2 regions of the Microbacterium luteum genome follow, and region 1 is predicted to be linked to the other one. Evidence: predicted binding sites of a transcription regulator. Region 1 holds the regulator's gene; the other holds the start of a gene.
The links. The regulator LexA, encoded in region 1, represses DNA repair genes until DNA is damaged. The targets are predictions, from matches to a motif close to TCGAACANNTGTTCGA.
Positions count from the first base shown of each region.

Region 2: a site for LexA is predicted at 7,500-7,515, ahead of IM777_RS13550 (HNH endonuclease signature motif containing protein). Genes of this name have one in related genera too.

Region 1 covers NZ_CP063814.1:2,181,513-2,197,150, forward strand. The annotation lists gene IM777_RS10880 (amino acid ABC transporter permease) at 1-492, opposite strand, end outside; gene IM777_RS10885 (amino acid ABC transporter permease) at 489-1,136, opposite strand; gene IM777_RS10890 (glutamate ABC transporter substrate-binding protein) at 1,202-2,071, opposite strand; gene IM777_RS10895 (amino acid ABC transporter ATP-binding protein) at 2,147-2,941, opposite strand; gene IM777_RS10900 (TrmH family RNA methyltransferase) at 3,031-3,828, opposite strand; gene rplT (50S ribosomal protein L20) at 4,032-4,415, opposite strand; gene rpmI (50S ribosomal protein L35) at 4,448-4,642, opposite strand; gene infC (translation initiation factor IF-3) at 4,713-5,291, opposite strand; gene IM777_RS10920 (DUF1844 domain-containing protein) at 5,600-5,998, shown strand; gene IM777_RS10925 (SseB family protein) at 5,991-6,794, opposite strand; gene priA (bifunctional 1-(5-phosphoribosyl)-5-((5-phosphoribosylamino)methylideneamino)imidazole-4-carboxamide isomerase/phosphoribosylanthranilate isomerase PriA) at 6,778-7,524, opposite strand; gene hisH (imidazole glycerol phosphate synthase subunit HisH) at 7,578-8,228, opposite strand; gene hisB (imidazoleglycerol-phosphate dehydratase HisB) at 8,225-8,824, opposite strand; gene IM777_RS10945 (histidinol-phosphate transaminase) at 8,821-9,915, opposite strand; gene IM777_RS10950 (LysM peptidoglycan-binding domain-containing protein) at 9,942-10,295, opposite strand; gene lexA (transcriptional repressor LexA) at 10,563-11,243, shown strand; gene IM777_RS10960 (hypothetical protein) at 11,555-13,009, shown strand; gene IM777_RS10965 (S9 family peptidase) at 13,046-14,971, shown strand; gene hflX (GTPase HflX) at 15,008-15,638, opposite strand, start outside.
Region 2 covers NZ_CP063814.1:2,765,554-2,781,191, forward strand. The annotation lists gene IM777_RS13510 (ISL3 family transposase) at 1-157, opposite strand, end outside; gene IM777_RS13515 (ISL3 family transposase) at 301-1,620, opposite strand; gene rfbA (glucose-1-phosphate thymidylyltransferase RfbA) at 1,798-2,670, shown strand; partial or broken gene IM777_RS13525 (NAD-dependent epimerase/dehydratase family protein) at 2,667-2,909, shown strand; partial or broken gene IM777_RS13530 (IS256 family transposase) at 2,971-4,316, shown strand; gene IM777_RS13535 (dTDP-glucose 4,6-dehydratase) at 4,348-5,121, shown strand; gene IM777_RS13540 (sugar nucleotide-binding protein) at 5,180-6,592, shown strand; gene IM777_RS13545 (hypothetical protein) at 6,792-7,334, shown strand; gene IM777_RS13550 (HNH endonuclease signature motif containing protein) at 7,607-9,040, shown strand; gene IM777_RS13555 (hypothetical protein) at 9,368-10,102, shown strand; gene IM777_RS13560 (hypothetical protein) at 10,266-10,427, shown strand; gene IM777_RS13565 (hypothetical protein) at 10,519-11,802, opposite strand; gene IM777_RS13570 (hypothetical protein) at 11,923-13,596, opposite strand; gene IM777_RS13575 (hypothetical protein) at 13,783-13,923, shown strand; gene IM777_RS13580 (tyrosine-protein kinase domain-containing protein) at 13,970-15,445, shown strand; gene IM777_RS13585 (alpha/beta hydrolase family protein) at 15,499-15,638, shown strand, end outside.

The DNA.
Region 1 (15,638 bases):
GAGTCCCGCTCGCAGCGCCTCGCCGATGAGGGTGCCGTTGTAGATGATCAGGGCGATCACGACCGCCCAGAACGCACCGGTGGATGCGACGAGGAGGATGAACAGCATCATCAGCAGCACCGGCATGCCGCGGAAGAACTCCAGCAGCCACGCGGTCGGCACGCGGATCCACGCGTGCTCCGAGCTCCGCAGGAGCGAGAAGACGACTCCGAGGGCCACGGCACCGACAGCCGCCACCGCCGCGGCTTGCAGCGTCGCCAGCACCCCTCGCCCGATGAACTGCCACACCTCGGGATCGGTGAAGATGTCCCATCGACTCCCGTCGAACATGCCCGGAAGGGTGATGCCGCCGGATTGACGGGGCGCGGCGAGGATCAGGAAGACCCAGACGGCGAGCGCGATCAGCACCGCCCCCGCGACGACGGAGGCGATCAGCGAGTTGCGACGAGCCTTCGGGCCCGGCGCGTCGAAGAGGACGCTCGATCCGCTCATCGTGACACCACCCATCGCTTCTCGAGCTGGCCGGCCGCGAAGCCGAGCGGCACCGTGATGACGAGGTACAGGGCCGCGGCCACCAGCAGGATCGGGATGACGATGTTGCCGTTGTCGTTCGCGAGCTGCCGGGTCGTGGCGAACAGTTCCACCACGAAGAATCCGCCCGCCACCGAGGTGTTCTTGGTGAGGGCGATGAAGACGTTGATCAGCGGCGGCACCGTCATCCGGAACGCCTGCGGAAGCACCACGAGCGAGACCGTCTGCCGGAATCCGAGCCCGATGCTGCGCGCCGCCTCGGCCTGACCGACGGGCACGCCGTTGATGCCCGAGCGAAGGGCTTCAGCCACGAAGGGCGACGTGTAGTAGGTGAGCGCGACGAAGGCGAGCAGCACGTAGGGGGCACGCACGCCGAGCATCGGCATGACGAAGGCCGTGAAGAAGAACACCAGCGTCAGCGGGGTGTTTCGCGCGATCTCGGTCCACGCCGCGGCGAATCCGCGCAGCACCGGAACCGGCGAGATGCGCATCGCCGCGATCGCGGTGCCGAGCACGAGGGCCAGCACACCCGAGACGACCAGCAGCAGCAGGGTGACGCGGAATCCCTCCCAGAACTCGGGCATGAGCGACCAGAGCTGCTCCATCGGCCCTCCTCTCGATCGGTGGGATGAGGGTGTCCCGCAGGCGAGTGCGGGACACCCTCATCGGGTCAGTAGCGGTCCGGTGTCGGCGGCTCGACGTAGGGCAGCACGGCACCGGCGGTGTCGTTCCACGCCTGCTCGTAGCTGCCGTCGGCGTACGACTCCTCCAGCACGTCGTTGATCCACATGCGGAAGTCCGTGTCATCCAGCGCCAGGCCGATGCCGTAGGGCTCGTCGGTGAACGGCTCGCCCACGACCTTGAACTCGCCCTCGTTCTGCGCGGCGAGGCCGGCCAGGATGACGTTGTCGGTCGACACCGCGACGACCTGACCGTTCCGCAGGGGCTCCAGGCAGTTCGAGTAGGTGTCCGTGAGGACCGGCTCCGCACCGATCTCCTCCAGCATGGCCGCCGGAGTCGACCCCGTCACCGAGCACACCGGCTGCCCGACGAGGTCCTCTTCGCTGGTGATGTCCTCGTTGTCGGCGAGAACGAGGATGGACTGCCCGGCCATGTAGTAGGGCCCGGCGAAAGAGACGACCTCCTTGCGGGCGTCGTTGATCGTGTACGTCGCGACCACGATGTCGACCTGGCCGTTCTCGATGAACGGCTCACGGTTTGCCGACACGGTCTCGACCCACTCGATGTCTTCTTCGGCGATGCCCAGCTGGGCGGCGATGATCTTGCCGATCTCGACGTCGAAGCCCTCGGGTTCGCCGCTGGGACCGACCAGGCCGAACAGCGGCTGGTCGAACTTCGTGCCGATCGTGATGGTGCCGGCCTCGTTGAGCGCCGCCATCGTCGTGCCCTCGTCGAAGGTGACGTCTTCGGCCGGCTCGGGAGCGGCATCGTCACCGGCGGTGTCCCCGCCACCGCAGGCCGTCAGCGCCAAGGCGCCGGCGGCGGCCAGCGCGATGAGCGGGAGTCTCGCTCGCTTCATGTCTCGTCCTTTGCTGTGTGCGGTCGCCGAAGCGACCTCTTCTCGATTCCCGCCCCGCGTCGCGGAGCGGTCCTTTCAGTGCTCGAGGATCTTGGACAGGAAGTCCTTGGCCCTCTCGCTCTGCGGGTTCGTGAAGAACTGCTCGGGTGCGGCTTCTTCGACGATGGCTCCATCGGCCATGAACAGCACGCGGTCTGCGGCCTTGCGTGCGAATCCCATCTCGTGTGTGACGACGATCATGGTCATGCCCTCCTGGGCGAGACCGACCATGACGTCGAGGACCTCGTTGATCATCTCAGGGTCGAGTGCGCTGGTGGGTTCGTCGAGGAGGATGAGCTTGGGATTCATCGCCAGCGAACGGGCGATGGCGACACGCTGCTGCTGGCCACCCGAGAGCTGACTGGGCATCTTGGCCGCCTGATTGGCGACACCCACGCGATCCAGGAGCTCCATCGCCTTCTTCTCGGCATCCTTCTTCTTGAGGCCCCGCACGCGCATCGGACCGAGAGTGACGTTCTCGAGCACCGTCTTGTGGGCGAAGAGATTGAACGACTGGAACACCATGCCGACGTCGGCACGCAGCTTCGCGAGCGCGCGCCCCTCTTCGGGCAGCGGTACGCCGTCGATGGTGATGGTGCCCGAATCGATCGTCTCGAGACGGTTGACGGCGCGACACAGCGTTGACTTCCCGGACCCGCTGGGCCCGATCACGACCACGACCTCGCCGCGGTTGACCACGGTGTTGATGTCGCGCAGCACATGGAGGTCGCCGAAGTGCTTGTCGACGTGGTCGATGACGACGAGCGGCTCACCGCGTCGCACGGTGATGTTCGACGTTCGGGCCGCCGGTGAGGCATCGGATGTCGTCATGGCCTGAACATAGCCCCGGGCGCACCCCCGCTCCAGGGGTGACGCGCGACCTTAACCGAGCTGTAATCGACCCGCGCTGGTCAGATGGCTCAATCGGCGCGCTGCGCGAACGCCGTTTCGTAGAGGCAGACGCTGGCAGCGGTAGCCAGATTGAGCGACTCGGCGCGTCCGTAGATCGGCAGCCGCATCGACATGTCGACCAGCGAGACGGCCTCGTCATGAAGGCCCCGCGCCTCGTTGCCGAAGACCCAGGCGGTCGGTTCGGCGAGGATCTCACGTCGAGCGAGGAAGTCCTCTCCTCCGACGTCGGCGGCGACCACCCGCACGCCGGCGGCGTGAGCGAGCCCGACGACGGTCTCGAGGTCGGTGCCGATGGCGATCGGGAGGTGGAACAGCGAACCGGTCGTCGAACGCACCACCTTCGGGTGGTAAGGATCGACGGTGTTGCCGGTGAGGATGACGGCGTCGGCGCCGACCGCGTCGGCGGCACGGATGATCGTGCCGAGATTGCCAGGGTCGCGCACCTCTTCGCACACCGCCACCAGCCGAGGCGAGCCGGCGAAGATCTCACGGACCGGCGTGGGAGCCTGCCGCGCGACCGCGACGATCCCCTGGGGTGTCACCGTGTCGGCCATCGCGTCGAGCACGGGCTCGGTCGTGTAGACCGGCTCGATTCCGGCGGACGCGGCCGCATCGCGGATGTCGGTGTGCTTCTCCAATGCGGCCGGTGTCGCGAACAGTTCGACGACCGTTCCGGGTTGGAAGGCGAGCGCCTCCCGTGCGGCCTGCGGACCCTCGAGGAGATAGAGCCCCGTCTCTTTGCGTGCGCTGCGCTTGGTGAGCTTCGCCACGGCGCGCACGCGCGGCGACCGGGGGTTCTCGAGCACGCGACCAGTCTAGGGGCGGCGCCCCGCGGCGCCCCGCATCCACCTGCCCGCCCGATGTCGGAGAATCGTGTCGATGTCGGAGGATTCCGACGCGATCATCCGACATCGGGCTGAATCTCCGACGATGCGGCCGCGCGGGGCGGGGCACGGGATGCCGAAAGGGCGCCCTCCCGGGGGAGGACGCCCTTTCGAGATAGAGAGCCTTACGCCGTCTTCTTGGCGTTGACGTTCTCGGGCAGCGCCTTCTTGGCGGTCTCGACGAGCGACGCGAACGCGGTCGGCTCGTTCACGGCGAGCTCGGCCAGCATGCGACGGTCGACCTGCACACCCGCGAGGCCGAGACCCTGGATGAAGCGGTTGTAGGTCATGCCGTGCTGACGGCTGGCTGCGTTGATGCGCTGGATCCACAGACGACGGAAGTCGCCCTTGCGCTTGCGACGGTCGCGGTACGCGTAGACGAGCGAGTGGGTGACCTGCTCCTTCGCCTTGCGGTACAGACGCGAGCGCTGACCCCGGTAACCGGAGGCGCGCTCGAGGATGACGCGACGCTTCTTGTGGGCGTTGACGGCCCGCTTGACTCTAGCCATTTCGTTTCGTTCCTATTCGTGCACGGGCCGCGTCAGCGACCGAGAAGCTTCTTGGCCTGCTTGGTGTCGGCCGTCGACAGCACCTGGTCCTGGTTCAGACGGCGGGTGCGACGGCTCGACTTTCCCTCGAGGTTGTGGCGCATTCCGGCCTGCTGCTTCTTGAGCTTGCCGCTGCCGGTGATCTTGAAGCGCTTCTTGGCACCCGAGTGGGTCTTCTGCTTCGGCATGTTTCTTCCTTCGTGTCTCTTCCCGCTCGGGCGGGAACGGGGTCCCGACGGAGCGGGAGTCTGGGCAGCGTTACTGCGCCGGGGCGGTGTCGCCGTCGGCGCTGGTGCGCGATGCGCGCGAGGCTTCCTTGTTCGCGGCGCGCTGAGCGTTCTGCTCCGCCTTCGCCTCGGACTTGTTCTTGTGCGGGGCGATCACCATCGTCATGTTGCGGCCGTCCTGCGTCGGGTTGACCTCGACGGTGCCGAACTCGGCGACGTCTTCGGCGAACTTGCGGAGCAGTCGCACGCCCTGCTCCGGACGCGACTGCTCGCGCCCGCGGAACAGGATCATGGCCTTCACCTTGTCACCGGCCTGGAGGAAGCCCTCGGCGCGCTTGAGCTTGGTGATGTAGTCGTGCGCCTCGATCTTCAGTCGGAACCGGACCTCCTTGAGGACCGTGTTCGCCTGATTGCGACGCGCCTCCTTGGCCTTCTGCGCAGCCTCGTACTTGAACTTGCCGTAGTCCATGATCTTGACCACGGGCGGCTTGGAGTTGGGCGCGACCTCGACCAGGTCGAGATCCGCCTCCTGAGCCAGACGCTGCGCAACCTCGATGCGGACGACGCCGACCTGCTCGCCGTTGGGGCCGACGAGACGGACCTCAGGCACGCGGATGCGCTCGTTGGTGCGGGGATCGCTGATGCGGAACTCCTCTTCGTGCGGGTGGTGGCCACCGCGACACGGTATGTCGCGGGCGGAAGAGTCCCCATTCCACCCGACGCGGCGTCCGAACGCCGACATCGCGCACCCGTACCTCGGCCGACATGCATGTCTCCGGGTCGACTCCGACATGGTGTCGCCGGAGCGGAGTGCGTGGACCCGGTAGCCTGGAGCGGCAAGCGCGGGTGGGATGTGATCCTCTTTCGTTCCAGAGCACAGTGCTCTGAAGCCCGCTGAAGTCTACCAGAAAGCACCACGTGTCCACGATTCCCCCCGACCACGGCCACGCAGAAGACGAACGTCACGCTCGGTGGGCCTCTCAGGAAGCCGCCGCCGAGTCGGCGACCCGCGACATCGCGGATGTCCCCGCGGTCGAGGTGATCACCACCGCCGCGGTGCATCTGATGAGCGCGGCCGCCGTGAAGGTCGGACTCGCCGACGACCCCGACACGCAGAAGGATCTGGACGAGGCCCGCAAGCTCATCAACGCCCTCGCCGGGCTCATCACCGCCGGCGCCCCCGAGATCAGCGACATGCACGCGCGGTCCCTCCGCGACGGACTGCGCTCGGTGCAACTCGCCTTCCGCGAGGCATCGACGATTCCCGACCCCATCGGCAAGGGGCCGGGCGAGAAATGGACCGGACCGGTCAGCTGAGCGGCTCCGAGCGCACGAGCTTCACGGCGAGCGAGTCCACCAGCACGGCGACGCGGTCATCCGCGGCCCATCGTCTCGCCAGGCGTGCGAGGACGGCATCGAGCTGCGACTGATCGAGTCCGGCAGCCACGTGCAGGCGCACGATCAGCTCGGGCCCCCGTCCACGTGCCTCGGGGTCGCCGGGTTCGAGTGCGAGGTCGATGATGGCCAGCTCCCCGCCGACGCTCTCGTTGAGTCCGGCCGCCACCTCGGGCGAGCGATGACTCGGCTCCCACTGCTGCGACTGGGCGATCGCCCAGACCGCCGGACGACGGATGACGAACTCGGTCTCCGAGCCGGGATCGATGACGATGAGGTCGGTGTCGTCCGCCGATGCCGCCAGTGCGGTCCTGATGCCCTCCGCGGGCACCGGACGCGCCTGCGCATCCCACACCCGCATGGTGTCGACCGACGTGAAGACCGGAAGCACGTGTCGCCCGTCCGGTGCGGCGACCGTGACGATCGACAGCTCCTGCGTCTTGTCGACCGCGAGTCCGTGTGCACCGACCGCGTCGCCGTCACCGTCGCCCTTCTGCGCGATGAGGGGGATCAGCAGACGGGCTCTCCGGTACGCGTCGACGACCTGCACCTCGGAGCCTTCGCCCGCCCGGAAGTCCCGCAGCGCCCGCTCGAGAGCAGGATCAGCACGGCCGTCGTCAGCGGCGTGGGGATTGTCGGAGAAGCGGCGTCCCTCCCACGGGACTCCCGCCGAGTCCGAGCCGCCGTCGGGCTGCGCGGGATCAGCGCCCGGCGACATCCAGCGCCTCAGCGAGGGTGAAGTTCCCCGCATAGAGGGCCTTGCCGACGATCGCACCCTCGACGCCGAGGGGCACGAGCTCTCGGAGAGCGGCGATGTCGTCGAGGCTCGAGATGCCTCCCGACGCCACGACGGGCTTCGGGGTGCGCGTCACCATTTCGCGAAGCAGCTCGGTGTTCGGGCCCTGCAGGGTGCCGTCCTTCGTGACGTCCGTCACGACGTAGCGACTGCATCCGGCTGACTCGAGGCGATCGAGCACCGTCCACAGGTCACCGCCTTCGCGGGTCCAGCCCCGCGCGGCGAGCGTCGTACCACGCACATCCAGGCCGACGGCGATGAGGTCGCCGTAGCGGCCGATCACGTCAGCCGCCCACTCGGGGTTCTCCAGCGCGGCGGTCCCGAGGTTCACGCGCGAGGCGCCGCTTTCGAGAGCCGCCTCCAGCGAGGCATCGTCGCGGATGCCGCCGGACAGCTCGACCTGAACACCGCGCACCGACTTGATCACCTTGCGCATGATGCCGGCATTGCTGCCCCGGCCGAAGGCCGCATCCAGGTCGACGAGATGGATCCACTGCGCCCCCTGGCGCGCCCAGTCGGTCGCGGCGTCGACGGGGTCGCCGTAGTTCGTCTCCGAACCGGCCTCACCCTGCGTGAGTCGAACGGCCTTTCCCCCGGCGACGTCCACCGCGGGAAGCAGAACAAGCTGGGGCGTTGATGCGAAATCGTTCATAGCTCCTCGTGCGTCTCGGCACCGGATCCGGGCGGCCGGGCGCAGGCACGGATTCAGAGGTTAGTCGGCGCCAGCCCGTCGATCCAATTGGCGAGCAGCCGGATGCCGGCCTCCCCCGACTTCTCGGGGTGGAACTGCGTCGCCGAGAGCGGCCCGTTCTCCACGGCGGCAAGGAAGGGCACGCCGTGTTCGCTCCAGGTCAAGACCGGTTCAGCGAGGGGGCGCTGCGTCTGCATCGTCCAGTGCTGGGCGGCGAACGAGTGCACGAAGTAGAACCGCTCGTTCTCGATTCCGCGGAACAGGCGACTGCCGGCCCCCGACGCGACGGTGTTCCATCCCATGTGCGGAAGGACAGGAGCATCCAACTCGGTGACCGCGCCCGGCCACTCGCCCAGTCCCGGAGTGTCCGCGCCCCGCTCCACACCGTGTTCGAAGAGGACCTGCATCCCCACGCAGATCCCCAGCACGGGCCTACCGCCGGCCAGACGTCGTCCGATGAGCTCGTCGCCGCAGCGCGAGCGCAGTGCGGCGACGACCGCCTCGAAGGCGCCGACGCCGGGCACCACGAGTCCGTCCGCGTCTTGGATCAGCCCGCGGTCGGCCGTCAGCCGCGCGTCGGCTCCGGCAGCGACGAGAGCCTTGACCGCGGAATGGACGTTCCCGGATCCGTAGTCGAGAACGGCGACGAGGGGCCGGTCGGTCACAGGGCGCCCTTCGTGCTCGGCACGCCGTCGACGAGTGGATCGAGCGCTTTCGCCTGGCGGAAGGCACGCGCGAATGCCTTGTATTCCGCCTCGGCGATGTGGTGAGGGTCCCGGCCGCCCAGCACCCTTACGTGGACGGTCAGCGCCGCCTGGAAGGACAGCGCCTCGAAGGTGTGGCGCACCAACGACCCCGTGAAGTGGCCGCCGATGAGGTGGTGTTCGAAACCGGCCGGCTCGCCCGTGTGCACGAGGTAGGGCCGCCCACTGATGTCGACCACTGCCTGGGCGAGGGCTTCGTCGAGCGGGACGAGCGCATCCCCGTAGCGGCTGATGCCGGCCTTGTCGCCGAGAGCCTGCCGGATCGCCTGCCCGAGCACGATCGCGACGTCTTCGACCGTGTGGTGTGCGTCGATGTCGGTGTCGCCCGACGCGCGAACCGTGAGGTCGGTGAGCGAGTGCTTCGCGAACGCGGTCAGCATGTGGTCGTAGAACGGCACCGACGTGTCGATGCTGCTGCGCCCCGTGCCGTCGAGGTCGAGCTGGAGCTCGACCGTCGACTCGCTGGTCGATCGGGTGAGCGAGGCGGTGCGGGTCATGACGTCGATCCTAACGACGCCAGCGCATCCAGGAACGCGGTCGTCTCCGCCTCTGTTCCTGCCGTGACGCGGAGGTGGTGCGGGATGCCCACGTCCCTGATGAGGATGCCGCGGTCGTAGAGGGCACCGAACGTCGCCGCCGGGTCCTCGACTCCCCCGAACAGGACGAAGTTCGTCCACGACGGGTGCGGCTGGTAGCCGAGCGCCTCGAGGGTGGCGGAGATGCGGTCGCGCTGCGCGACGATCTCGTCGACCATGCCGAGCATGACCGGCGCGTGACGCAGCGCCGCGAGCGCGGCGGCCTGCGTGATGGCACTCAGGTGGTACGGCAGGCGCACCAGACGCAGAGCGTCCACGACCGCGGGGTCGGCAGCGAGGTAACCCACGCGAGCTCCGGCGAAGGCGAATGCCTTCGACATCGTGCGCGACACGATCAGTCGCTCGCGCCCGGGGAGCAGGGTGATCGCTGATGGCTCGTCGTGAGGCGCGAACTCCTGGTACGCCTCGTCGACCACGACCATCGCCCGGCTCGCGTCGTAGACCGCTGCGATCACGTCAAGTGGCAGCGGCGTGCCCGTCGGGTTGTTCGGGGCGCACAGGAACACCACATCCGGATCGGCTGCTGCGACCTGGTCGGCCGCCGAATCGGCGGTCACCGAGAAGTCGTCTTCGCGCGTTCCCGCGACCCAGGCAGCACCGGTCGCTCGCGTCAGCAGCGGGTACATCGAGTAGGTGGGCGCGAAGCCGAACGCCGTCCTCCCCGGTCCAGCGAAGGCCTGGAGCACGTGCTGAAGCACCTCGTTGGAACCGTTGGCGGCCCACATCTGCTCAGGAAGCAGCCCTTCACCCAGGTAATCCGCGAACGCCTCGCGAAGCGGCAGGAACTCGCGATCGGGGTATCGGTTGACGTCCCGAAGCGCCAATGCGATCGCATCGAGGATGTCGGCGGCGATCTCATCCGGCACGGGATGGGTGTTCTCGTTCACGTTCAGCGCAACCGGAAGCGGTGCCTGAGGCGCACCGTACGGAGTCATTCCGCGCAGATCGTCACGGAGAGGAAGGTCGTCGAGGCGAGCGGTCACCCCTCCCATGGTACGGGCGCGCTTCGCCCGGCGGTCTACGGTGCCGTGTCGTAGCGCGCAGGGATGGCCAGCTCCTGACCAGCCGAGACATCGACACCGTCGAGAGCATTCAGGCGCGCGATGTCGTCAACGACGTCTCGAGGATCGCTCTCCGGTGCCACGCGCTCCGCGATCGCCCAGAGCGATTCACCTGCACTCACGACGACCGTGGAGAACGAGGCAGCGTCGCCGGCGTCATCGCGCGACGCGAGCGCGCTGCCGCCACTGATGACCGCGACCGCCACGCATGCGGCGGCGGGCAGTGCCGCCGCGGCGGCAAGAACGCGACGGCCGCGCACGGTCATGCGCAGGCGGGTGCGGTGGTGCGGCGTGATGCTGATCGCGGTCATCTCTCCTCCTTCTCGGCGAGAGGTTCGCATCGCTGAACTCGGCCGGGAGCCGGCGATGCGAACCTCTCTTCCGAAGCTATCTTCGATCTCGTAAGCTGTCAAGCGGGCCGACCGGTGGACTTCTCTCGAACACGACACGCGGAGCGCTTGCAGACCGTGTCGGACGAGGGCGGATACCGTTTCGATGAGCAGAGCCCATCACCGACCTCCGACATTCGAAGGCCGGTGCCCCTCGGACGACGAGGGGTGAGGAGACAGGAGCACGAGATGACCGAGCCGACGAGCCGCGCGCGACCCCAGACACGGCGGCGCCGCAGCCTCAGCGACAAGCAGCTCGCGATCCTCGAAGTGATCCAGCGATCGATCGCACGGCACGGGTACCCGCCGAGCATGCGTGAGATCGGCGACGCGGTCGGGCTGAAGTCGTTGTCGAGCGTGACGCATCAGCTGAATCAGCTGGAGCTGAGCGGCTACCTGCGCCGCGATGCCGGCAAGACTCGCGCGATGGAGGTCCTCATCGACCTCCCCGGCGCGAGCACGGAAAGCCCCGCCGACGCGGCGCCCCCCGTGGGCGATGCCGCGATGGTCCCCCTCGTCGGGCGCATCGCCGCCGGGGTGCCGATCACCGCCGATCAGCAGATCGACGAGGTCTTCCCGCTGCCGAGGCAGCTGGTCGGCAAGGGCGACCTGTTCATGCTCAAGGTGTCCGGCGAGTCGATGATCGACGCGGCCATCTGCGACGGCGACTGGGTCGTAGTGCGCTCGCAGCCGACGGCCGAGAACGGCGACATCGTCGCCGCGATGCTCGACGGGGAGGCGACCGTCAAGACCTTCCGCCAGCGCGACGGTCACGTGTGGCTGCTGCCGCGGAACTCCGCGTTCGAGCCGATCCTCGGGGACGAGGCCGTCGTGCTCGGCAAAGTCGTGGCGGTGATGCGCGCCGTCTGACGGCCGTCTCCTCAGCCGGCCAGCGCACCGCGCGTGCAACAACTCAGGCTGTGCTGGCGATTCTGGTGCCGTGGCGGCATCCCGATGGTGTCTCAGCCTGAGTCGGGTCCGCAGGAGGCCGAGTAGGACGGAACTCGCACGCCGACGCCTCACCTCGCACGAGGCCAGGATCCAGAGAACGGGCGCCAGAATTCGGGGACGAAGGTGTCCGACCGCTTGAGGGCGTCGGAGAACCTGATCTGGGGCACACGTGCGAACGGGGCGGCGTTCCCGCCACAATGGGGCTGACCCGACAAGAGGGAGCCCTCGCCATGGCCACGACAGACATCACCGATCTCCGCGCGGAGATCGAACGGCTGAAAGCGGAGAACGCCGATCTTCGTTCCCAGGCGTCCTCGGATCTCAGCGGAGAAAGACCTGTCTCAGACCGCGCTGGTCACACCGGATGGTGGCGTGCCCTCATCTCGGCCGTCTGCATCGTGCTCGCCGGCATCCTCGTGCCCGTCTCCGTCCTCGGCACGTGGGCGCGCGCGGAACTCGTGAGCGAGGACGCGTTCGTGCAGACCTTCGGTCCCCTCGCGGACGATCCCGATGTGCAGCAGCTGGTGATCGACCAGGCGTCCACCGCCGTGAACGCGGCCGTCGACGTCGAGGGCATCACGAACGACGTCATCGACGGCGTGCAGAGCCTCGATCTTCCGCCCGCCGCGTCGTCGGCGCTCGACCTCCTCCGGCAGCCCGCCGTCCAGGGCGTGCAGGGCCTCATCGACTCGGCGATCACCGGAGTGGTCCAGTCCGACGCCTTTCCCGAGGTGTGGCGAACGGCTCTCGTCGCCAGCCATCGTGCGCTCGTCGCCGCAGCGACGGGCGACGACTCCACCGCGATCGCGATCGACGACACCGGCGCCCTCGGCATCCAGCTCGGCCCCATCATCGAGGAGCTGAAGTCACGACTGGCCGCGCAGGGTTTCGGCTTCGTCACCTCCATCCCGGCGATCGATCAGACCATCGTCATCGTCCAGGCCGATGGCCTGCTTCTGGTGGGCACCGTCTACAACCTCGCCGTCACAGCGGGCTACTGGATCCCCTTCGTAGCCCTCGGCCTCGCCGCCGTCGGGGTGCTGATCGCGCGCCGACGGTCGACGGCCGTGCTCGGGGTCGGCGTCGCCATCACGATCGGCGCAGGTCTGCTCGCGGTAGCCCTCGCGAGCGCGGGAGCCGTCCTCAGCCTCAACGCACCCGGTCTGGGCATCCCCGCTCGCACTCTGGAGTCGATCTACGACACGGTGATCGGCGCCGTCCGCGATACGGCGGTCGTCCTGACCTTCCTCGGCATCGTCGTCGCCGTGGCGGCGTGGCTGAGCGGCCGTTGGGCGCCGGCGCGGCGCATCCGCTCCGTGGCCGGCTCGCTCACCGCGTCGGCGCGATCGGGACTGCGCAGTCGAGGGCTCGACACGGGCGCCTTCGGGGACGCGATGCATCGCCAGCGCGTGCTCGTGCGCGTCGTCATCCTCGTGCTCGCCGTGCTCGTGCTGTTCGCGCTGCGGCCCCTGACTTTCGGCGACATCGCCCTGGTCATCGTCCTCGCCCTCGCCGTGTGGCTCGTCACCGCCCTGCTCGAGAGATCACCGTCTGATGGCCAGGCGGCCATCGACGCCGACGACGTCCTCGAGGCGGAACCGACGGCCGACGTGGACACGGCGGCCGATGTGGAAAGCGACACGGCGGTCCTTCCCGGCAACGCACCCACACAGCCGTTGCGCTGAGCCCGCAGGGAGGTCACCGCGTCGTACGGTGGGACGGTGACCTCCGAACTCCCCTACGGCTCCTGGCCCTCTCCCATCACCGCCGAGGCGGCCTCCGCGGCGTCGCCCCGGATCGACGGAGCTCGTTTCGTCGGGGAGGACGTGTGGTGGGGCGAGCCCGTTCCGGCCGAAGCCGGTCGCGTCGCCGTACGCCACCGCGGCGACGACGGCGACGTTGAGGATGTGTTGCCCACCCCCTGGAACGCGCGAAGCACCGTGCACGAGTACGGCGGCGGCGCGTGGACCGCCGACGAAGCCGGAACGCTGTTCTTCGTCGAGAAGACGGATCAGCGCGTGTACTCCGTCGTCGACGGGACCGTGCGTCCTCTCACTCCCGTGGCAGGCCACGCGCGCCACGGCGGCCTGGAGTGGCGCGACGGCGTTCTGCTCGCCGTCCGCGAGGAGCACGATCCCGGGCTGACCGTCCCCCGCCGCGCGATCGTCCGCATTCCGGTGGACGGATCAGCCGCGGACGACGACGCCGCGATCGTCGTGCTGGTGAGAGGGAGCGACTTCGTCGCACAGCCCGCGCTCTCCCCCGACGGAACCCACCTCGCCTGGGTGGCCTGGAACCATCCGAACATGCCCTGGGAACGCGCCGAGGTGCGCGTCGGACGCATCGAGGACGGCACTGTAGGCGAATGGACGGCTCCCGTCACCGGCGACCGCTCCGTCCTTCAGCCGCGCTGGCTGGACGAGCAGACCCTGCTGTACCTCGACGACGCGTCCGGTCGGTGGAATCTCATGCGGTGGCGGCTCGGGGACGAGGCCCCGGTCGCTTCGTTCGCCCCCGCCGACGCCGACACCGGAGGCGGACTGTGGGTGCTCGGCCTGTCCTGGTACACCGTTGCGGGTGATCACGTCGTGGCGGTTCGCACGGACGGCGCAGATCACGTGGTGGCGGTCGATCCCGAGACCGGGGCGACCGCGCCGCTGCCGGTCCCTGTCGTCTCGGGGGTCGTGATCGAGGACGCTCGGGGGACGCGGGCGCTCGTCTCCGGCGCGGTGCCCGGAGGTGGGACAGGCGTCTGGAGCGTCGACGCGTCGGACGGGACGATCACCGCGGTGCGCGAATCATCCGCGCCGTGGGCGGACGAATGGACGCCGCGGGCCACGGCTGTCACGGTGGACGGTCCGTCGGGTCCCGTACACGCGTTCGCGTACCCGCCCACCAACCCGGACGTCACCGCCGCCGACGGTGAACGGCCCCCGTACGTCGTCTTCGTCCACGGTGGCCCCACCTCGCATGTCGGTCCGGTCGCCTCCTCGCGGGCCACTTATCTCACCAGCCGCGGCATCGGCGTCCTGGATGTGAACTACGGCGGATCGACCGGATACGGGCGTGCCTACCGCGAGCGCCTGCGCGGGCAGTGGGGCGTCGTCGACGTGGCCGACGTGGTGGCCGCTGCACGGGGACTCATCGACGGCGGACTCGCGGACCCGGACCGCGTCGCGATAGCCGGCGGTTCGGCCGGCGGGTGGACGGTGCTCGGCGCCCTGGTGGCGGGAGACGTCTTCAGCGCCGGCATCTCCCGCTATGGCGTCGGCGATGCCCGCGCCCTCGCCGAAGACACGCATGACTTCGAAGCCCGCTACCTCGACGGTCTGATCGGACCGCTGCCGGAGGCCGAACAGCTCTACATCCAGCGATCCCCGCTGACCCACGCGGAGCGCTTCTCGGCGCCCCTGCTCCTTCTGCAGGGCAGCGAGGACGCGGTCGTGCCTCCCGCCCAGTCCGAAGCCATTCGCGACGCGCTGTCGGCGCGCGGCGTGCCGCACGCATACGTGCTGTACGAGGGCGAGGGACATGGATTCCGGCGTGCGGAGACCATCGTCCACGCGCTGGAGTCGGAGTACGCCTTCCTCGGCGCCGTCTTCGGGTTCGACACCCCGGGGGTCGCCCCGATCGAACTGCAGCGGTGAGCAGCGCCGCCTGCCGACGGTTCGGCGATCGGCCGGTCAGGCGGTGAGGAACGGTGCGAGTCGCGCACCCAGGATCGCCGGCACATGAGCATGGATGGCGGTGCCGTCCGCGACGTGCTCCTGCGTCAGGATGATGCCCGTCTCGTGCACGGCCGAGACGAGGTCGCCGCGGTCGTACGGCACGAGCACGCGAACCTCGACCGGAGGAAGCGGCAGCATCCGCTCGATCCGGGCACGGATCTCGTCCACGCCCTCGCCGGTCCGCGACGAGGCGAACACCGCATCGGGCTCGAGTCCGCGCAGCACCAGCCGCGTGTCGTCATCGATGAGGTCGGCCTTGTTGAACACGACCAGCTCGGGCAGCTCACGCGCACCGACGTCACCGATCACATCCCGCACCGTCGCGAGCTGCGCGGCGGGGTCCGGATGAGCGCCGTCGACCACGTGCAGCACGACGTCGGCCTCACCGACCTCTTCGAGCGTCGAGCGGAACGCCTCGACGAGCTGATGCGGCAGATTGCGCACGAAGCCGACCGTGTCGGTGAACGTGTAGATGCGCCCGTCGGAGGTCTGGGTGCGCCGCACCGTCGCGTCGAGGGTGGCGAAGAGGGCGTTCTCGACCAGCACGCCCGCGCTCGTCAGGCGGTTGAGCAGGCTCGACTTTCCG
Region 2 (15,638 bases), 580 kb from region 1:
TCGGGGACGCTGGCGTCGAGACCGTCACGACGAGGACACCGCCGCCACGCTGGACGTGCTCGACATGGACGCCGTCGAGGCCGAGCAGCAGGTCGCAGCGGGCACACGGACAGTCGGCGGGGCGCGCGTCAGCGCACCCCGAAGTAGGGTGAAGCACGTCGAGGTCCTCGGGGTGGATCAGTTTGTTAGCGCTTCTGATCCTCGGGGACCTCGACCCCTACCGCCGAATCACGGCCCGGGCACGCTCACCCCACCGGATGTCCGAAGAGCCAATCTGGCTCTTCGGACATCCGGTGGGGGTCAGTGGGTGAGCCCGCCGGCGGCGAGGAGCATGCGGAGCCGGTAGTTCTCCCGGTTGCGGTAGCCGCGAGCGAGGCGTCGGTGCAGCTCGATGATCCCGTTGATCGCCTCGGTGCCGCCGTTGGATGACCGGCTCGTGGTGAAGTACGCCAGGAACGCGTCACGCCACCGGCGGAGGGTGCGGCCCAGACGCGCGATCTCGGGGATCGGGCAGGTGTGGAACGTGTCGACGACCTTCTCCGCGATCCGCCGCCCGGCGGCCAGGTCATCGTGGTGGTAGGCGGAGCGGAGCTGCTGCGCGCACTGCCAGGCGACGAACACCTCGTCGTGCGCGGGGTCGGCTTCCATCGCCGCGGTCAGCCTCTCCCGCTGCTTCTCGGTGAGGTTCTCGACCCCGGCGCGGAGGATTGTCTGCACTCCGTAGAGCGGGTCGCCCTTGCGGCCGCGGTGGCCGAGGGTGTCTTGCTGGACGCGACGGCGGACCTCGTCGACGGCGGCGGTGCCGAGCATGACTACGTGGAACGCGTCGAGGACCGCGACGGCGTCGTCGAGCTTGTCGTCGATCGCGGTCTTGTATCCGGCGAACGGGTCCAGCGCGGCGACCTTCACCTGCTTCCGGAACGCGTCGCCGCGTTCACCGAGCCAGGTCGAGTAAGCCTTCCCGGACCGGCCGGGCACCAGATCCAGCAGCCTGGCCCGCGTCTTTCCTTGGCTGTCGCGGGTGAGGTCGACCATCCCGGTCAGCTCCTTCGGCCCCCGCCGGCGCGGGTCGACGTGATGCCAGACATGCTCGTCGACGCCGAGGCTGGTGACGTTCTCAAACCGGGACTCGTCCGCCGCGAGCTTGACGAGCTCGGGTTCGACGGCCCGCCACACCGTCTTCCACGACGTCCCGAGCTGCCGGGCGAGTCCTTGGATGGTGGCGTGCTCGCGGCGCAGCTGCCCGATCGCCCACGTGACGGCGCGCTTGGTGATCGATCCGCGCGGCGCGACCAGCGACGGGACCTGCTCCACGAACGTCTTCCGCGGACAGGCAGCCTCACCGCACCGCCAGATGCGTTGCCGCCACACCACCCGCACCCGGGTCACGCCGGGCACGTCATGCAGCACCCGAAGGCGCCGGCCACGCCCGGTCGCGAGCACGCCACACCCAGGGCACCCCGTCGGGGACGCTGGCGTCGAGACCGTCACGACGAGGACACCGCCGCCACGCTGGACGTGCTCGACATGGACGCCGTCGAGGCCGAGCAGCAGGTCGCAGCGGGCACACGGACAGTCGGCGGGGCGCGCGTCAGCGCACCCCGAAGTAGGGTGAAGCACGTCGAGGTCCTCGGGGTGGATCAGTTTGTTAGCGCTTCTGATCCTCGGGGACCTCGACCCCTACCGCCGAATCACGGCCCGGGCACGCTCACCCCACCGGATGTCCGAAGAGCCGGAAATCTGGGTGACACAGAGCTCTGCTAGAAGTGAGAGACCAGACCGATCGAAGGAGCGGGCGTGAAGGGGATCATCCTCGCGGGCGGGTCGGGTACACGGTTGCATCCTGTGACGCTGGGGGCGTCGAAGCAGCTGGTTCCCGTCTATGACAAGCCCATGGTGTACTACCCCCTTTCGACACTGATGCTGGCCGGGATCGACGAGATCCTTGTGATCACGACCCCGCATGATGCCGCAGCGTTTGAACGGTTGCTGGGTGATGGATCGCAGTTTGGGATCTCGATTTCGCTTGCGGTGCAGCCGTCGCCGGATGGGTTGGCGCAGGCGTTCACCATCGGTGCGGACTTCATCGGCGACGACACTGTCGCGCTCGTGCTCGGCGACAACCTGCTGTACGGGCCGGGGTTGGGGTCGCAGTTGTCCCGGTTCGCCGACATCGACGGTGGGGCGGTGTTCGCGTACTGGGTGGCGGAGCCATCGGCGTACGGGGTGGTGGAGTTCGACGACACCGGCCGGGCCGTCAGTCTCGAGGAGAAGCCCGTGCAGCCGCGGTCGAACTATGCGATCCCGGGCCTGTACTTCTACGACAACGACGTGGTGGAGATCGCCCGGAACCTCGAGCCGTCGGCGCGGGGTGAGTTGGAGATCACGGATGTGAACCGGGCCTACCTGGAGGCAGGGAAGCTGCAGGTGCAGGTGCTCCCCCGGGGGACGGCGTGGCTGGATACCGGAACGTTCAACGACATGCTCGACGCCGCCGAGTATGTGCGGACGATCGAGCGGCGCACGGGGTTGAAGATCGGGTGTCCGGAGGAGATCGGGTGGCGGCGGGGGTTCCTCACCGATGAGCAGCTTGCTGAGCGTGGGGTGGCGTTGAAGAAGTCCGGGTACGGGGCGTACTTGCTGGAATTGCTGGAGCGGGGGGATCGCTGATGCGGTTGCTGGTCACCGGGGGTGCCGGGTTCATCGGCTCCAACTTCGTCCACCACGTCCTGGCCCATACCGATCATGAGGTGACGGTGTTGGACGCGCTCACCTACGCCGGGAACCTCGCCTCTCTGGACGGTCTCCCGGAGGATCGGTTTCGGTTTGTGAAGGGCGACGTCACCGACGCCGGCCTGGTGGATGAGCTGTTCGCCGAGACGGATGCGGTGGTGCACTACGCGGCGGAGTGGGGGTGTCAGATGGTCTGTGTGAGTGGGGTTCACCTCGAAGGAGAACATCATGGAGACCATGGCTATCAGTCCGGAGCGCGAGGAGCGCAGGCGTCGGCAGAAGGAGCTCGCTGATCAGTTGAAGTCGTCGGGTGCGATGGATGAGATCTTCGCGAAGATCGATGCCGGCACCCCGCTGACGGGCGATCAGGGGCTGCTCGGTGGCATGCTGAAGGCCGCGCTGGAGCGGGGCCTGGACGCGGAGCTGACCGAGCACGTCGGGTACGAGCGTGGTGATGCGGAAGCGTCGCTGTATCCGAACTCCCGCAACGGCACGACGCCGAAGACGGTGTCGACCGAGATCGGTGAGATCGACCTATCGGTCCCGCGGGATCGGAACGGGTCGTTCACCCCGATGCTCGTCCCGAAGGGGCAGCGCCGGCTGGATGGGCTGGACGGGATGATCATCTCGCTCTATGCCGGCGGGATGACCATCCGCGATATCCAGCATCATCTCGCGAACACGATCGGCACCGAGCTCAGCCATGAGACGATCTCGAAGATCACCGACCAGGTCGCCGACGAGGTCCTCGCGTGGCAGACCCGCCCATTGGAAGCGTTGTATCCGGTGATCTATCTCGACGCGATCATCGTGAAGATCCGTGACGGCGGTCACGTGCGCAACAAGGCCGCGCATATCGCCGTCGGGGTCGACATGGACGGGATCAAGCACGTCCTGGGTATCTGGGTGCAGGCCACCGAAGGCGCGAAGTTCTGGGCATCGGTCTGCGCCGAGCTTGCCAACCGTGGCATCCGCGACGTGCTGATCGTCTGCACCGACGGGCTCACCGGATTTCCCGAGGCGGTCGCGGCGACGTGGCCGCAAGCGACCGTGCAGACCTGCGTGGTCCACTGATCCGCGCGGCGATGCGGTTCGTGAACTACAAAGACCGCAAAGCCGTCGCCGCCGCGCTGAAACCGATTTACACCGCGGTGAACGAGGACGCCGCGCTCGAAGCGCTCGAGGCGTTCAGCGACTCCGAGCTCGGCCGCCGCTACCCCTCGGCGGTGAAGACGTTCCAGGACGCCTGGGACCGGTTCACCCCGTTCCTGGCGTTCCCGCCCGAGCTGCGCCGCGTGATCTACACCACCAACGCGATCGAGTCGCTGAACTACCAGCTGCGGAAAGTGACGAAATCGCGGGGTCACTTTCCCAACGACGCCGCCGCGGTCAAGCTGCTCTGGCTGGCGATCTGCGACATCGAAGACAAGCGCGCCCGAGAACGCGAGAAGGAACGCGGGCGCCCCTCCAGCCAGCGAAAAGCTTCCGGCCGACTCATCGAGGGCAACGTGACCACGAACTGGAAACAAGCCCTCGAACAACTCGCACTCGCCTACCCCGACCGCATCACCCCCTACCTCTAACCACCAACACCAACCCGCTTACACAGAAGACTTGACAAGCCCGGCGGAGTCGCACAACGACAACAGTCTTGATAACCCGCGCCCGTTCCTGGACACCAACATCATCGGCACCTACACGCTGCTGGAAGCAGCCCGGAAGCATGAGGTTCGGTTCCATCACATCTCCACCGACGAGGTCTACGGGGATCTGGAACTGGACGACCCGGAACGGTTCACCGAGACCACCCCCTACAACCCGTCCTCCCCGTACTCGTCAACGAAGGCGGGGTCGGACTTGTTGGTGCGGGCGTGGGTGCGGTCGTTCGGGGTGCAGGCGACGATCTCGAACTGTTCGAACAACTATGGGCCGTTCCAGCATGTGGAGAAGTTCATCCCCCGGCAGATCACGAATGTGATCCGCGGCATCCGCCCCAAGCTCTACGGCAAGGGTGAGAACGTGCGGGACTGGATCCACGCCGACGACCACTCCTCCGCCGTCCTCACCATCCTCGACAAGGGTGAGATGGGGCAGACGTACCTCATCGGGGCGGACGGGGAGAAGAACAACAAGACCGTCGTCGAACTCATCCTGCAGTTGATGGGCGAACCCGCCGACGCGTACGATCACGTCACCGACCGGGCCGGACACGACCTCCGTTACGCGATCGACTCCACACGCCTGCGCACCGAACTCGGCTGGACACCGAAGTACTCCGACTTCGAAGCCGGGTTGGCCGCGACCATCGACTGGTACCGGAACAACGAAGCCTGGTGGGCACCCGCGAAAGACGGTGTTGAAGCGTTCTACGCCACCCGGGGGCAGTAGCGGCCACGTTTCGTCTCGCTTCGCTCGCTCAACGACCGGCTCCGGCCCGAAGGACTCCATGACGCAGTTTGGTAAAGCCCTCACCCGCACCGAGACCCCCATCCCGGGGCTGGTGGTGTTCGACCTGCCTGTGCACGGGGATTCGCGGGGGTGGTTCAAAGAGAACTGGCAGCGGGAGAAGATGACCGCTGCCGGGCTGCCGGATTTCGGGCCGGTGCAGAACAACATCTCCTTCAACGACAAGGCCGGCACCACCCGCGGGATCCACGCCGAACCGTGGGACAAGTTCGTCTCCGTCGCCACCGGCCGCATCTTCGGCGCCTGGGTCGACCTGCGCGAAGGCCCCACCTACGGGGCCGTGTTCACCACCGAACTCGACCCCTCCCGCGCGATCTTCGTTCCCCGCGGGGTCGGGAACTCCTACCAAACCCTCGAACCCGACACGGCGTACACCTACCTCGTCAACGACCACTGGTCCCCCACCGCCGAATACGCCTTCCTCAACCTCGCCGACGAAACCATTGGGATCGACTGGCCCATCCCCCTCGATCAAGCCGAACTGTCCGAGAAGGACAAGAACCACCCCCGCCTGGCCGACGTGACCCCCATCCCGCCGAAGAAGACGCTCGTGCTCGGCGCGAACGGGCAGGTCGGCCGGGCACTCCGGAACCTGTGGGGCGAACGACCCGACGTCGAATTCGCAACCAGAGCCGACATCGAACTCGGTGTGCCGACGTCGCTCGCGCACGCACGGCCGTGGAAGCAGTACGACACGATCGTCAACGCGGCGGCCTTCTCGGCCGTTGACACCTCCGAGACCGCCGACGGCCGACGCGCCGCATGGGTCGTCAATGTCACGGCCGTGGCCGAGCTCGCTCACATCGCCACCGCGCACGGGATCACACTCGTGCATATCTCGAGCGACTACGTCTTTGACGGCACTCAAGAAGGCGACTACGACGAAGAGAGTCCGGTCGCCCCGCTCGGCGTCTACGGACAGACGAAAGCGGCTGGCGACGCCATCGTCGCTACGGTGCCGCGCCACTTTATCATCCGCACCAGCTGGGTCGTCGGCGATGGCGGCAACTTCGTCCGAACCATGGCGTCTCTGGCAGAACGCGGTGTGAACCCCGCGGTGGTCGACGACCAGCGGGGCCGGCTCACCTTCGCCTCGACGCTCGCGGCCGCCATCCACCACCTCCTGGCGGTGCGGCCCGAGTACGGAACGTACAACGTCACGAACACCGGCGAGCCGATGACCTGGTACGAGATCGCGCGACGTGTCTTCGAGATCACCGGCCACGACCCCGACCGCGTCACCCCGACGACAACGAGCCAGTACTACGCCAAAGTGACCACGCCCGTGGCGCCGCGACCAGCCAACAGCGGACTATGCGTGGCGCGACTATCGGCGACCGGCTTTGCTCCGACAGACGCGGTCACCTCGCTAGAGACCTACCTGCAGACCTGAAGCATCAGGGCTCGGATATGAGAATCCAACTGGTGACCGCTCTCACGTCGTCTTGACACCCTGTCGTTCCTCAACTCGGTCTTGGCAGCAACGGCTCGCAGACGAGATTCTCGGGCCGTCGACGGAACGGAACTGCTGTGCCAAGATGCAACCGTGAAGGCGATCATCCTGCTTCTCGGGCTTCGAGACCGGCACGGCCATGGGCCTTCCTGACCGGATCGACGATCTTCGACCCTCGCAGATCGCACTCGCGGAGGCGGAGATCAAGCGGCAGGAAGACACGCTCGCTGCAAAGGCCACCGGCCTGCAGACGCGCGCGGCGGTGCTCATCGGCGCGAGTGGTGTGCTCGGCGGCACCGAGCTGGTCACGGCGTCGGGCATCGGGTGGCTGAGCGGCATCAGCCTCGCGGCGTACCTCCTCGCGGCGGTGTTTGGCCTCGTCGCGGCGCGGTCGAGCGTCGGCGAGGAACCTGACGTCGCAGCACTGCTGGACACATACGCAGATGGCGACGACCTCTCGTTGCGCCGATCGATCCTTCTCAGCCGCATGACCTCCTATGACGGCGACAGCGATCACCTGAAGGGCGCGCACGCCTGGCTCACCCGCGGACTCGTCGCGCTGATCCTCGCGTGGACGATCTCGGGCGTCGGCACGGTGACCGGAATCCTGACCGGCGAGGAAGACACCGACGTGACCACGGTCAAGATCGAAGGAGTCGTCGATGTCCGACCCGAACCCTGACGAAACCGAACCGGAGTCCGAATCCGACGAGACGAAACCGCGGAAGCAGATCCCCGCGTCGTCGAAGACGCGCCCGACGGTACGGCATAGGAGGTCCGTCACGAAGCGATCCTTCGTCAGGCGGAAAAAGCGCTAGACCATTTCTCCCAATTCGCCTTGACGGTATCGAATCTTTGTACTAAACTCGGACGTAACGACAAAGTGCCCATTGTCGTCGTATCACTGGACGAGCGTGCCGTCTCGTTCAGCCGTAGACGAGGTTGGGTACCGATATGTTCTCTCCCGGCGACGAGTCATCTGAGACCGCGCAGCGCACCGCAGCGTTCGTGCGCCGTCTGACGGCGGCTCGAGCCGAGGAGGCCACCGCAGCAGCGAAGACCTCCGCAATCTTGGCCGAGGCCTACGCGTTTACCGTCGAGCAGACGGAACGCTTGCGCTCAACGTCGGCGAAAGAACGCGAGATGCCGCTACGCGCGATGGCCGCGGAACTCGCGGTCGCGTCGAGGATGAACGACCGCACGATGCAGACGCATCTCTACGACGCACACCGTCTCGTCAACGACTTCCCCGACTCCTGGAATGCGCTGCACGAAGGGCGCATCTCCCGAGCGCACACCGCGGTGATCGTCGACACCGGCCGTGAACTCGACGACAGCGCCGCGCGAGGCGCCTTCGAGCACGATGTATTGGCCTACGCCGAGACGACGTCTCCGGCGAGGGTGCGGTCGTATGCGGAGCAGGTCGCGGAGAACCTCAACCCTCGGTCGATCCAGGAGCGGCACGACGACGCCGTGCTCGATCGACGCATCTGGGTCGACGACCTTCGAGACGGCATGTCAATGCTCGGGGTGATCGGGCCGAGCGTGGCGGTGCATGGGATCTATGACCGGTTGACCCGGCAGGGAAAGGCGATCAAGGCCGCCGACCGGGCCGCCAGACGTGAAGCCACTGAGCGCGAAGGCGCTTGCGGAGCCGCTCCCGAAATTCCGTGCGATGACGACACCGCGCCCACCGTCGAGGGTGAGGCGCCCGTCCAAGAGGACTTGTGGTTCGATGAGCGGTCGCTGAATCAGATCCGCACCGATGTGCTGCTGGACATGCTGCTCACCGCATCGCCCTCGGTCGACCCGACCCGTGGCGTTGTCGAGGGCGGGCTCGGCGCGATCCGCGGACATGTGCAGGTCACCGTCCCCGCCACGACACTCGCGGGAACGACCCTGGGAGGAGCGCAGCTGAACGGCAAATGCGCGGTGGACCCGGAGACGGCGAAGATCCTCGCCGGAAACGCCCCCGACTTCGATCGGGTGTTCCTCGACCCGATCACCGGGGTCGTCCTCGCCGTCGACCGTCGCTTCGCCACACCGGCTCAGCGGAGGTATCTGGTGGCGCGGGATATCCGATGCCGATTCCCCGGGTGCCGCAGACCTGCAATGGACTGCGACATCGACCATCGCGAAGACTGGGCCCTCGGCGGCAAGACCGACGTCGAGAACCTGGGCGCGTTCTGCGAGAGCCACCACACCCTGAAACAAGCCGCCGGCTGGACCGTGGTGCAGATGCCCGGCGGGAGACTGCACTTCACCGCACCTTCGGGGCTGGAATACGTGGAGGACCCACCACCCCGAGTGATGTTCATGCCCGACCGGATCGGCGCTCCCGGCGACGCGGACCCGCCCGAGGCAGAAGCGCCCGCCGCGCCCTTCTAGGCAACCCGTCCGTCCTCGGCGGTCTGCGGCGAGGCAACCGCACCAGTAACGTGACCGCGCGCCCAAGCGGGCGGGCGCGCGGTCACGCCAGACACGCCTGAGTCAATGCTCATGCCCGGCCGAAAACCGGCCCGCGAGCACCTGCCGCGCACGTCCGCTGCACTTCAGACGACTTCCTGCTGCCTCCTTAATTCGTTGGAAACGCGGCGGTAACCCGACGGGGTCGCGTGACCGATAACGTTCCAGAGTTGGGCAGCGGAGTTCGGTGCATTCATTGGGGGAGCATCGGGCAGTGATGTTGTCCGCGTCATACGAGGTTGGGGACTCATGAAGACGAAACAACGACGTCTGCTGTCGGCTGGGATCGCGGGAGCGTTGGTGATCGGCGGGATCAGCACCTGGTCCATCACAGCGGCCAACGCAGACAGCCTCTCCGGCTCGGTGTCGGTGGTGCTGGACTTCACAGATAAGGACACACCGACCGCGACGATCGTCTCGCAGAATCTGTCGTCCGTCACCGCTTGGGGGGTCGCCGAGCTGTCGTACGGCAGCACCGTGAAGCGGTGGGGTCCCACGAAGTACGACGCGGGCGAGAGCCGCACCTACTACCACGAGATTCCCGGGTGCACGTGCGAACTCGCAGCCAGCGCGACGGCCATCGCCTGGGGCTTCCACGAAGACGGCGACCGAGAGCCGGACTGGACGACCGGCGAGATGACCATCGCTGATCCGCGCGTCACCGTCATCGGATGCGACGACCCGACACCGACACCGACACCGACACCGACACCGACACCGACACCGACACCGACACCGACGATCACGCCGTCTCCGACGCCCGCGCCTCCGAGTCCGACCCCCACGCCCACCGTCACACCGTCACCGACACCGACCGGATCACCGACGGACGCACCGGCACCCGACCCGACAGCAACCCCGGCGGCAGCCACCGGACAGCTCCCGGCGACGGGCGGCGTGATCGGGTGGACCCTCGGCCTCGCCGCGCTCGGCGCCGTGGCTGTCGGGACGGGAGTGTGGCTGCGTCGTCACCGACGGGTCTGAGGCGCGGTAACGATCGCGCTTTACGCAGCAATCACACAACGAACGTCGAGGAATCGCCGGTGTGGGCCGTCTGGCATCGACCGACGGCCCACCTGCTGGCTAGCCTCGAAGGTGCGGGCGCTCTGAGCCGCCACGCTGGAACGTTCACCAATCTGGGGGGATCATGAACGCTCGCCGACGCACGCTGTATGCGCCGCGGCAGTCTCGACCGCTGACGCCGTGGTGGCGCTATGAGGTCGGCGGACTGCCGGTGTGGGCGATGATCGTGATCGTGCCGGTCGTGGCCGCGCTTGTCGGCTACACCGTCCTGAACATTCCGAGCTGACGGCAACGTCGCCCCGCCAAGCCGTGGCTCCGTCCCAACACGGTGCCCACGCGCGAGACCCCCGGATTCCTCCGGGGGTTTCGTGTTCTCGTCAGAGGGCCGCCCAGATGGTGGCAAGCCTCGCCGCATCGGGCATCGGACAGTTCGCGTCGTACCAGCTCTGCGGCAGCGGCTCGTCCGCGGCCGCATACGTGTCGTCGACCGTGAACTCGCCCGACGCGGGCGTGGGCGGGTTGTGCGAGACCACCGTGTTCGATGCGCTCGCGAAGTTCCATCCGCGGATCGACCCGGCGATGAAGCTGTCCGACGCCGTCGCATTGGTGACCGGATCCGTCGTCTTTCCCCACAGCGTGTTCTGCGCCGTCATCACATGTCGCCCGGCACCGATCGGGTAGCGCCCGGTGCCCCGCAGCCCGCCGATGAAAGCGGAATGCGCGAGGCTCACTCCGCTCGTGTGCTCCATCATCAGCACCTGCGAGCTGGATTGGAAGAACACGCTGTCCTCGAAACGAAGGTTTCGGATGCCGCCACTCCCGCTCGATCGGCTCGCCTGGAATGTGTCGCAGTGCGAGCTCGATCCCGCGGCCTTGTAGGCCGGCGCGACGTAGCATCCGAGAAGCGAGACGCCGTCGATGGAGTAGTTGTTGGCGATGCGGAACGCCATGCGATCCGTGTCGTCATCGACCTGATCCGGCAGCACGCACTCGACGAACTCGACCCCGCTCGTGTTGGCGTTGTTGGCGGTGATGTTCAGCTGACCGACCGTCGACCATGCCAGCGCGAAGTCCTGAGCGTCTCGCACGAGCACCGCTTGACCGCTGAAGTCGAAGCCCACGACCGAGATCCCCGAAACGTTCACGAACGCGTAGCCGCGGCTGGACGCTTGAGCGATCGTGCCGCTCGCGGTGACCGTGCCCCAGCCATCGCGCGGCACGACCAGCACGCGCCACGTGCGTCCGCCCGCGTTGATGCCGTGAAGCACGCCGTAGTCGGTCGAGCCCGCACCGTAGCCGTAATCGAACACTCCCGGCTTCACCGCGATCTTGATCTTGCCCTGCGGCTGCTGCTGGATGGCGTCGGCGATGGCGTTCTGGATGGTCCACCAGTTCGGCTCCACCTCGACGACGAGGTCGAAGGCGCCGCCTGGCTCAGGCGTGCGCGCCGGCCAGTGCGATCCGGCCGGGCCGTAAGCGCCCGTCGCCGAAGCCGGCGCCTCCGGCGCGGGTGTCGGCACGGGATCCGCCGGCACCTCACACGACGGATCGATCGTCGTCGCGCTCGCGCGACCCGGCATCATCGTCTGCGCGACGGCGAAGGCCGGCACGGCCAGCAATGCGGCGCGGAAAACGTCGCGCCGACCCCATTCACTCTTCATCGATTCCACGATCGCCCCAACTCGTCGTCGAACACTGTTGGGAAAAGGAGTACACCAGTGGGGCTGGTGGGACAAGGAAGTTTTGCGCGAACGTGCTCGAGGACCGCCGGCTGAGCCCGATCAGGCCAGGGCGGACCAGATCTGCGTGAGCCGCGCCGCGTCGGGCAGCGGGCAGTTCGCGTCGTACCACTCCTGGCCGAGGACAACGTCCTGATCGCCGTATGTCGCGTTATCGACGACGAACGAGCCGGTTGACGGCGTCGGCGGAGTCACGTCGGTCGTGACGGTACCGGTCACGCTGTCGAACTGCCACGACTCGCGGATGGAACCGAGAACCAGACCCTCGCTCGCCGTCACACCTGTCACGAGGTCTCCCTGGGAGGCCGGTTGCCCCCACAGGGTGTTCTCCCCCTCGATGAGATGAAGACCGTCCGCGATCGGATAGCGGCCGGTACCCCGAAGGCCACCGACGAAGGCGCTGCGAATCATCGACACGTCTTGCGTGTGCTCAGCCATGACCACCGCGGAACTCGACGCGAAGAGGACCGAATCCTCGATGCTGATGCCACTCACGTTGCCCGCACCGGACGACCGGCTTGTCTGAAGCGTGTCGCAGTGCGCCGAGGAGCCTGCCACCTTGTAGGCCGGTGCCACGTAACAGCCGCGCATACTCACGCCGGAGGCGGAGTAGTCGTTTGCCACACGCACGGCCATCCGGTCTACGCCGTTGTCAGTGAGGTCGGGCAGCACGCATTCGACCATCTCGACATCGGACAGCCCGTCGTGGGCGTTGGACGTGGCGTTCAGACGGCCGAAGGTGGACCAGCCGATGGCGAAGTCCCGGCAGTTGCGCACCAGCACGCCCGTCGCACGGAAATCAAACCCGATCATCGCGACGCCGGCAAGGTTCACGATCGCATAGCCGGCGCCGTCGGCGATCGTTCCGACGCCGGCCACAGAACCCCAGCCGTCGCGCGGGGTGACCAGAACGCGCCAATCGCGGCCCACCGAACCGACGTCGTGGAGATCACCGGCCCTCGTGGAGCCCGAACCACCGCCGGCAGCGAAGGTGCCGGGGCGCACGAGGACCTTGACCTTGCTCGTCGGGTCCGCGGCGGCGATCGCCGCGCCGATCTGACCCCAGTCGGGGTCGACCTCGACAACCGAATCGAACGCGTCGTGCACCCACGGGGTGCGGGCTGGCCAGTGGGAGCCGTCGGGGCCGAAGAAGCCGCTCGGCGCGTTCAGCTGAGGCGCTGGCTCGAAGAGCTCGACGGTCGCGCCGCCGCCGCCGGCCTCCGCCGGAAGGGACGCGGTCAGGGTCGCGGTGCGGTCGACGTCGCTGCCGAGCACGCTCGTCACGACATACACGGCGAAAGACGTAAGGGCATTGCCCTCCCCCAGCACGACGACCACGTCGGAGCCCTCGTACTCCATGCTTCCGGGCAGAACCGGGTCGGTGAGCACGGTCTCGGCCGTCGGACCGAACCCAGCTGCGGAGAAGATGTAGGTGCCGGCCGGAAGAGCGACACCCTCAACCGTTTCGACGCGCAACGCGGGATACTCCCCGACAGTGTCCACCGATACGGTGGACGGTGTCACGGTGGGTGAGACCGTCATCGCCGGAACGACCGTCGTCGAGACGATGACCGGTGCCGCCCAGGCGCCGGCTTTCAAGAGTGTGCGTCGGTCCATACCGATGCCTGACAGTTCCACGATCGCCCCAAATCGGTCGTCGGATGTAGGTGCTGCACGCGAAACCCTAGAGGAACACTGCGTCAGAACTCGGCACATTCTCCCGGTGAAACGCCGAATTTACCTTGACGAGCCCGCGACAGGCGTGGCAGGCATCCAGGAATCACCACGTATGCTGGAGGCCGTGCCAGCTCCATCCCGTTCACCTCGCGCCCCGCGTGGACGGGCGGCACAGCCGGCAAGGCGTTGTACCGTCGCTCTCATCCATCCGGCACGGAGGCCGTGATGCGAAAGGGAACCGTGATCGCCGTACTGCTGACTCTCGCCGTGCTCGCCGCCGTCGCCACGGGCATCGTGCGACGACTCGACATCGACGCGCTCCGCGAGCGCGAGCTCGACGACTGGGCCGAGTCCGCATCCCGCTGAGTCACGTTCGGCACGCTAGAGTGCCGGAAAACACGAATGGGGACTCGTGGAACTCCGTGACTACCTGCGCATTCTGCGCGCGCACTGGATGGGCGTCGCGCTGCTGACGATCCTCGGACTCGCCGTCGCGCTCGGGTGGAGCCTCCTTCAGCCGCGCATGTACACCGCGAGCACCAGCGGGTACGTCACCGCACAGGAGTACGCACAGAGTTCCGGCGGTGGATCGCCGCTCGTCGGCGACCAGCTCGCCCGCAGCAAGGTCACCTCATACCTCGACATGGGCACGTGGCGGGTCGTCGCGGAGTATGCGATCGACGAGCTCGGGCTGGAGACGGCCCCGGAATCGCTCGTGCACCGCATCGACGTCTCGAACCCGCTCGACACCGTCGTCATCCACGTCGACGCCACGGCCTCGTCCCCCGAGGCGGCCCGCGATCTCGCCGAGGCCTGGATCCGCGGAATGACCGCCGCGATCGACCAGATCGAGGGCGACGGCACCCCCGGATCCGCCGCCGTCACCCTCATCCCCGGCGACTCCGCCGTGCTCCCGACCTCGCCATCGTCGCCGAACATCGAACTCAACGTCGCCCTCGGCGGCCTCATCGGCCTCGCCCTCGGCATCGGGTATGCAGTGCTGCGCAGCGTGCTCGACCGCCGCGTGCGATCGGCCGACGACATCGAGCGCGAAACCGACGCATCCGTGGTGGGCACCCTCCCCCTCGAGCGCGACCTCGACAATCACCGCGAGGTGCTCTCGTTCGCCACACCCGACGCCCGCGCACCCCGCACGGCGCTCACCGAGGCGATGCGCGAACTGCGCACCAACCTGCGCTTCATGGACGTCGACAACCCACCGCGCTCGATCGTGGTGACCAGTCCCCTCCCCGGTGACGGCAAGTCGACGACCGCCGCCAACCTCGCCATGAGCCTCGCCGCCGCCGGCGAGCGCGTCGCCTTCGTCGACGCCGACCTGCGACGCCCCGTCGTCGCGAGTCTGTTCGGCCTGCCCGAGGGCGCCGGCCTCACCGACGTGCTCTCCGGCCGGGCGCGCGTGCAGGATGTCGCCCACACCGTCGGCGCCGATCGCAACCTGCTCGTGCTGCCGGCCGGGCGCATCCCGCCGAACCCGAGCGAGGTTCTCGGCTCCCAGCGCATGCGGGAGCTCGTCGAGATGCTCACCACGCACGGGCTGGTCATCATCGACACCCCACCGACCCTTCTCGTCAGTGACGCCGCCGTGCTGAGCGCATCGACCGACGGCGCCCTCGTGGTCGTGTCGGCTGGACGCAGCACGTTCGAGATGCTGGAGAAGTCCCTCGAGAACATCTCGCGCGTCAACGGCCGGGTGCTCGGCGTCGTGCTCAACAAGATGCCGCGGCGGCGCGGCGCGCAGGACTACTACGGCTACGCCCCGGCGACCGGCACCGAGCCCGAGAACGCGTCAGCAGCTCCCCACGGCTGGACGGTCGTCAGTGGGGTGGGTGGCGCCGCACCGCGCTCGAATCGCCGCCCCGGCGTGTAAACGTCATGTGACGGACGGCGGCGCCCCGTCCACCCGGGGGTACTGTCGGCCCTGTGCAGCCGACGTCTCTCCGCCGCCGGTCGCGGCGATTCCCCGCCACCGCTGTCCGCGGGGCGATCGTCGTGGGGGCGGTGATGAGCGTGATGACTCTGGCCGGGTGCGCGGACACCCCGCCACCCGAGCCCACGCCGAC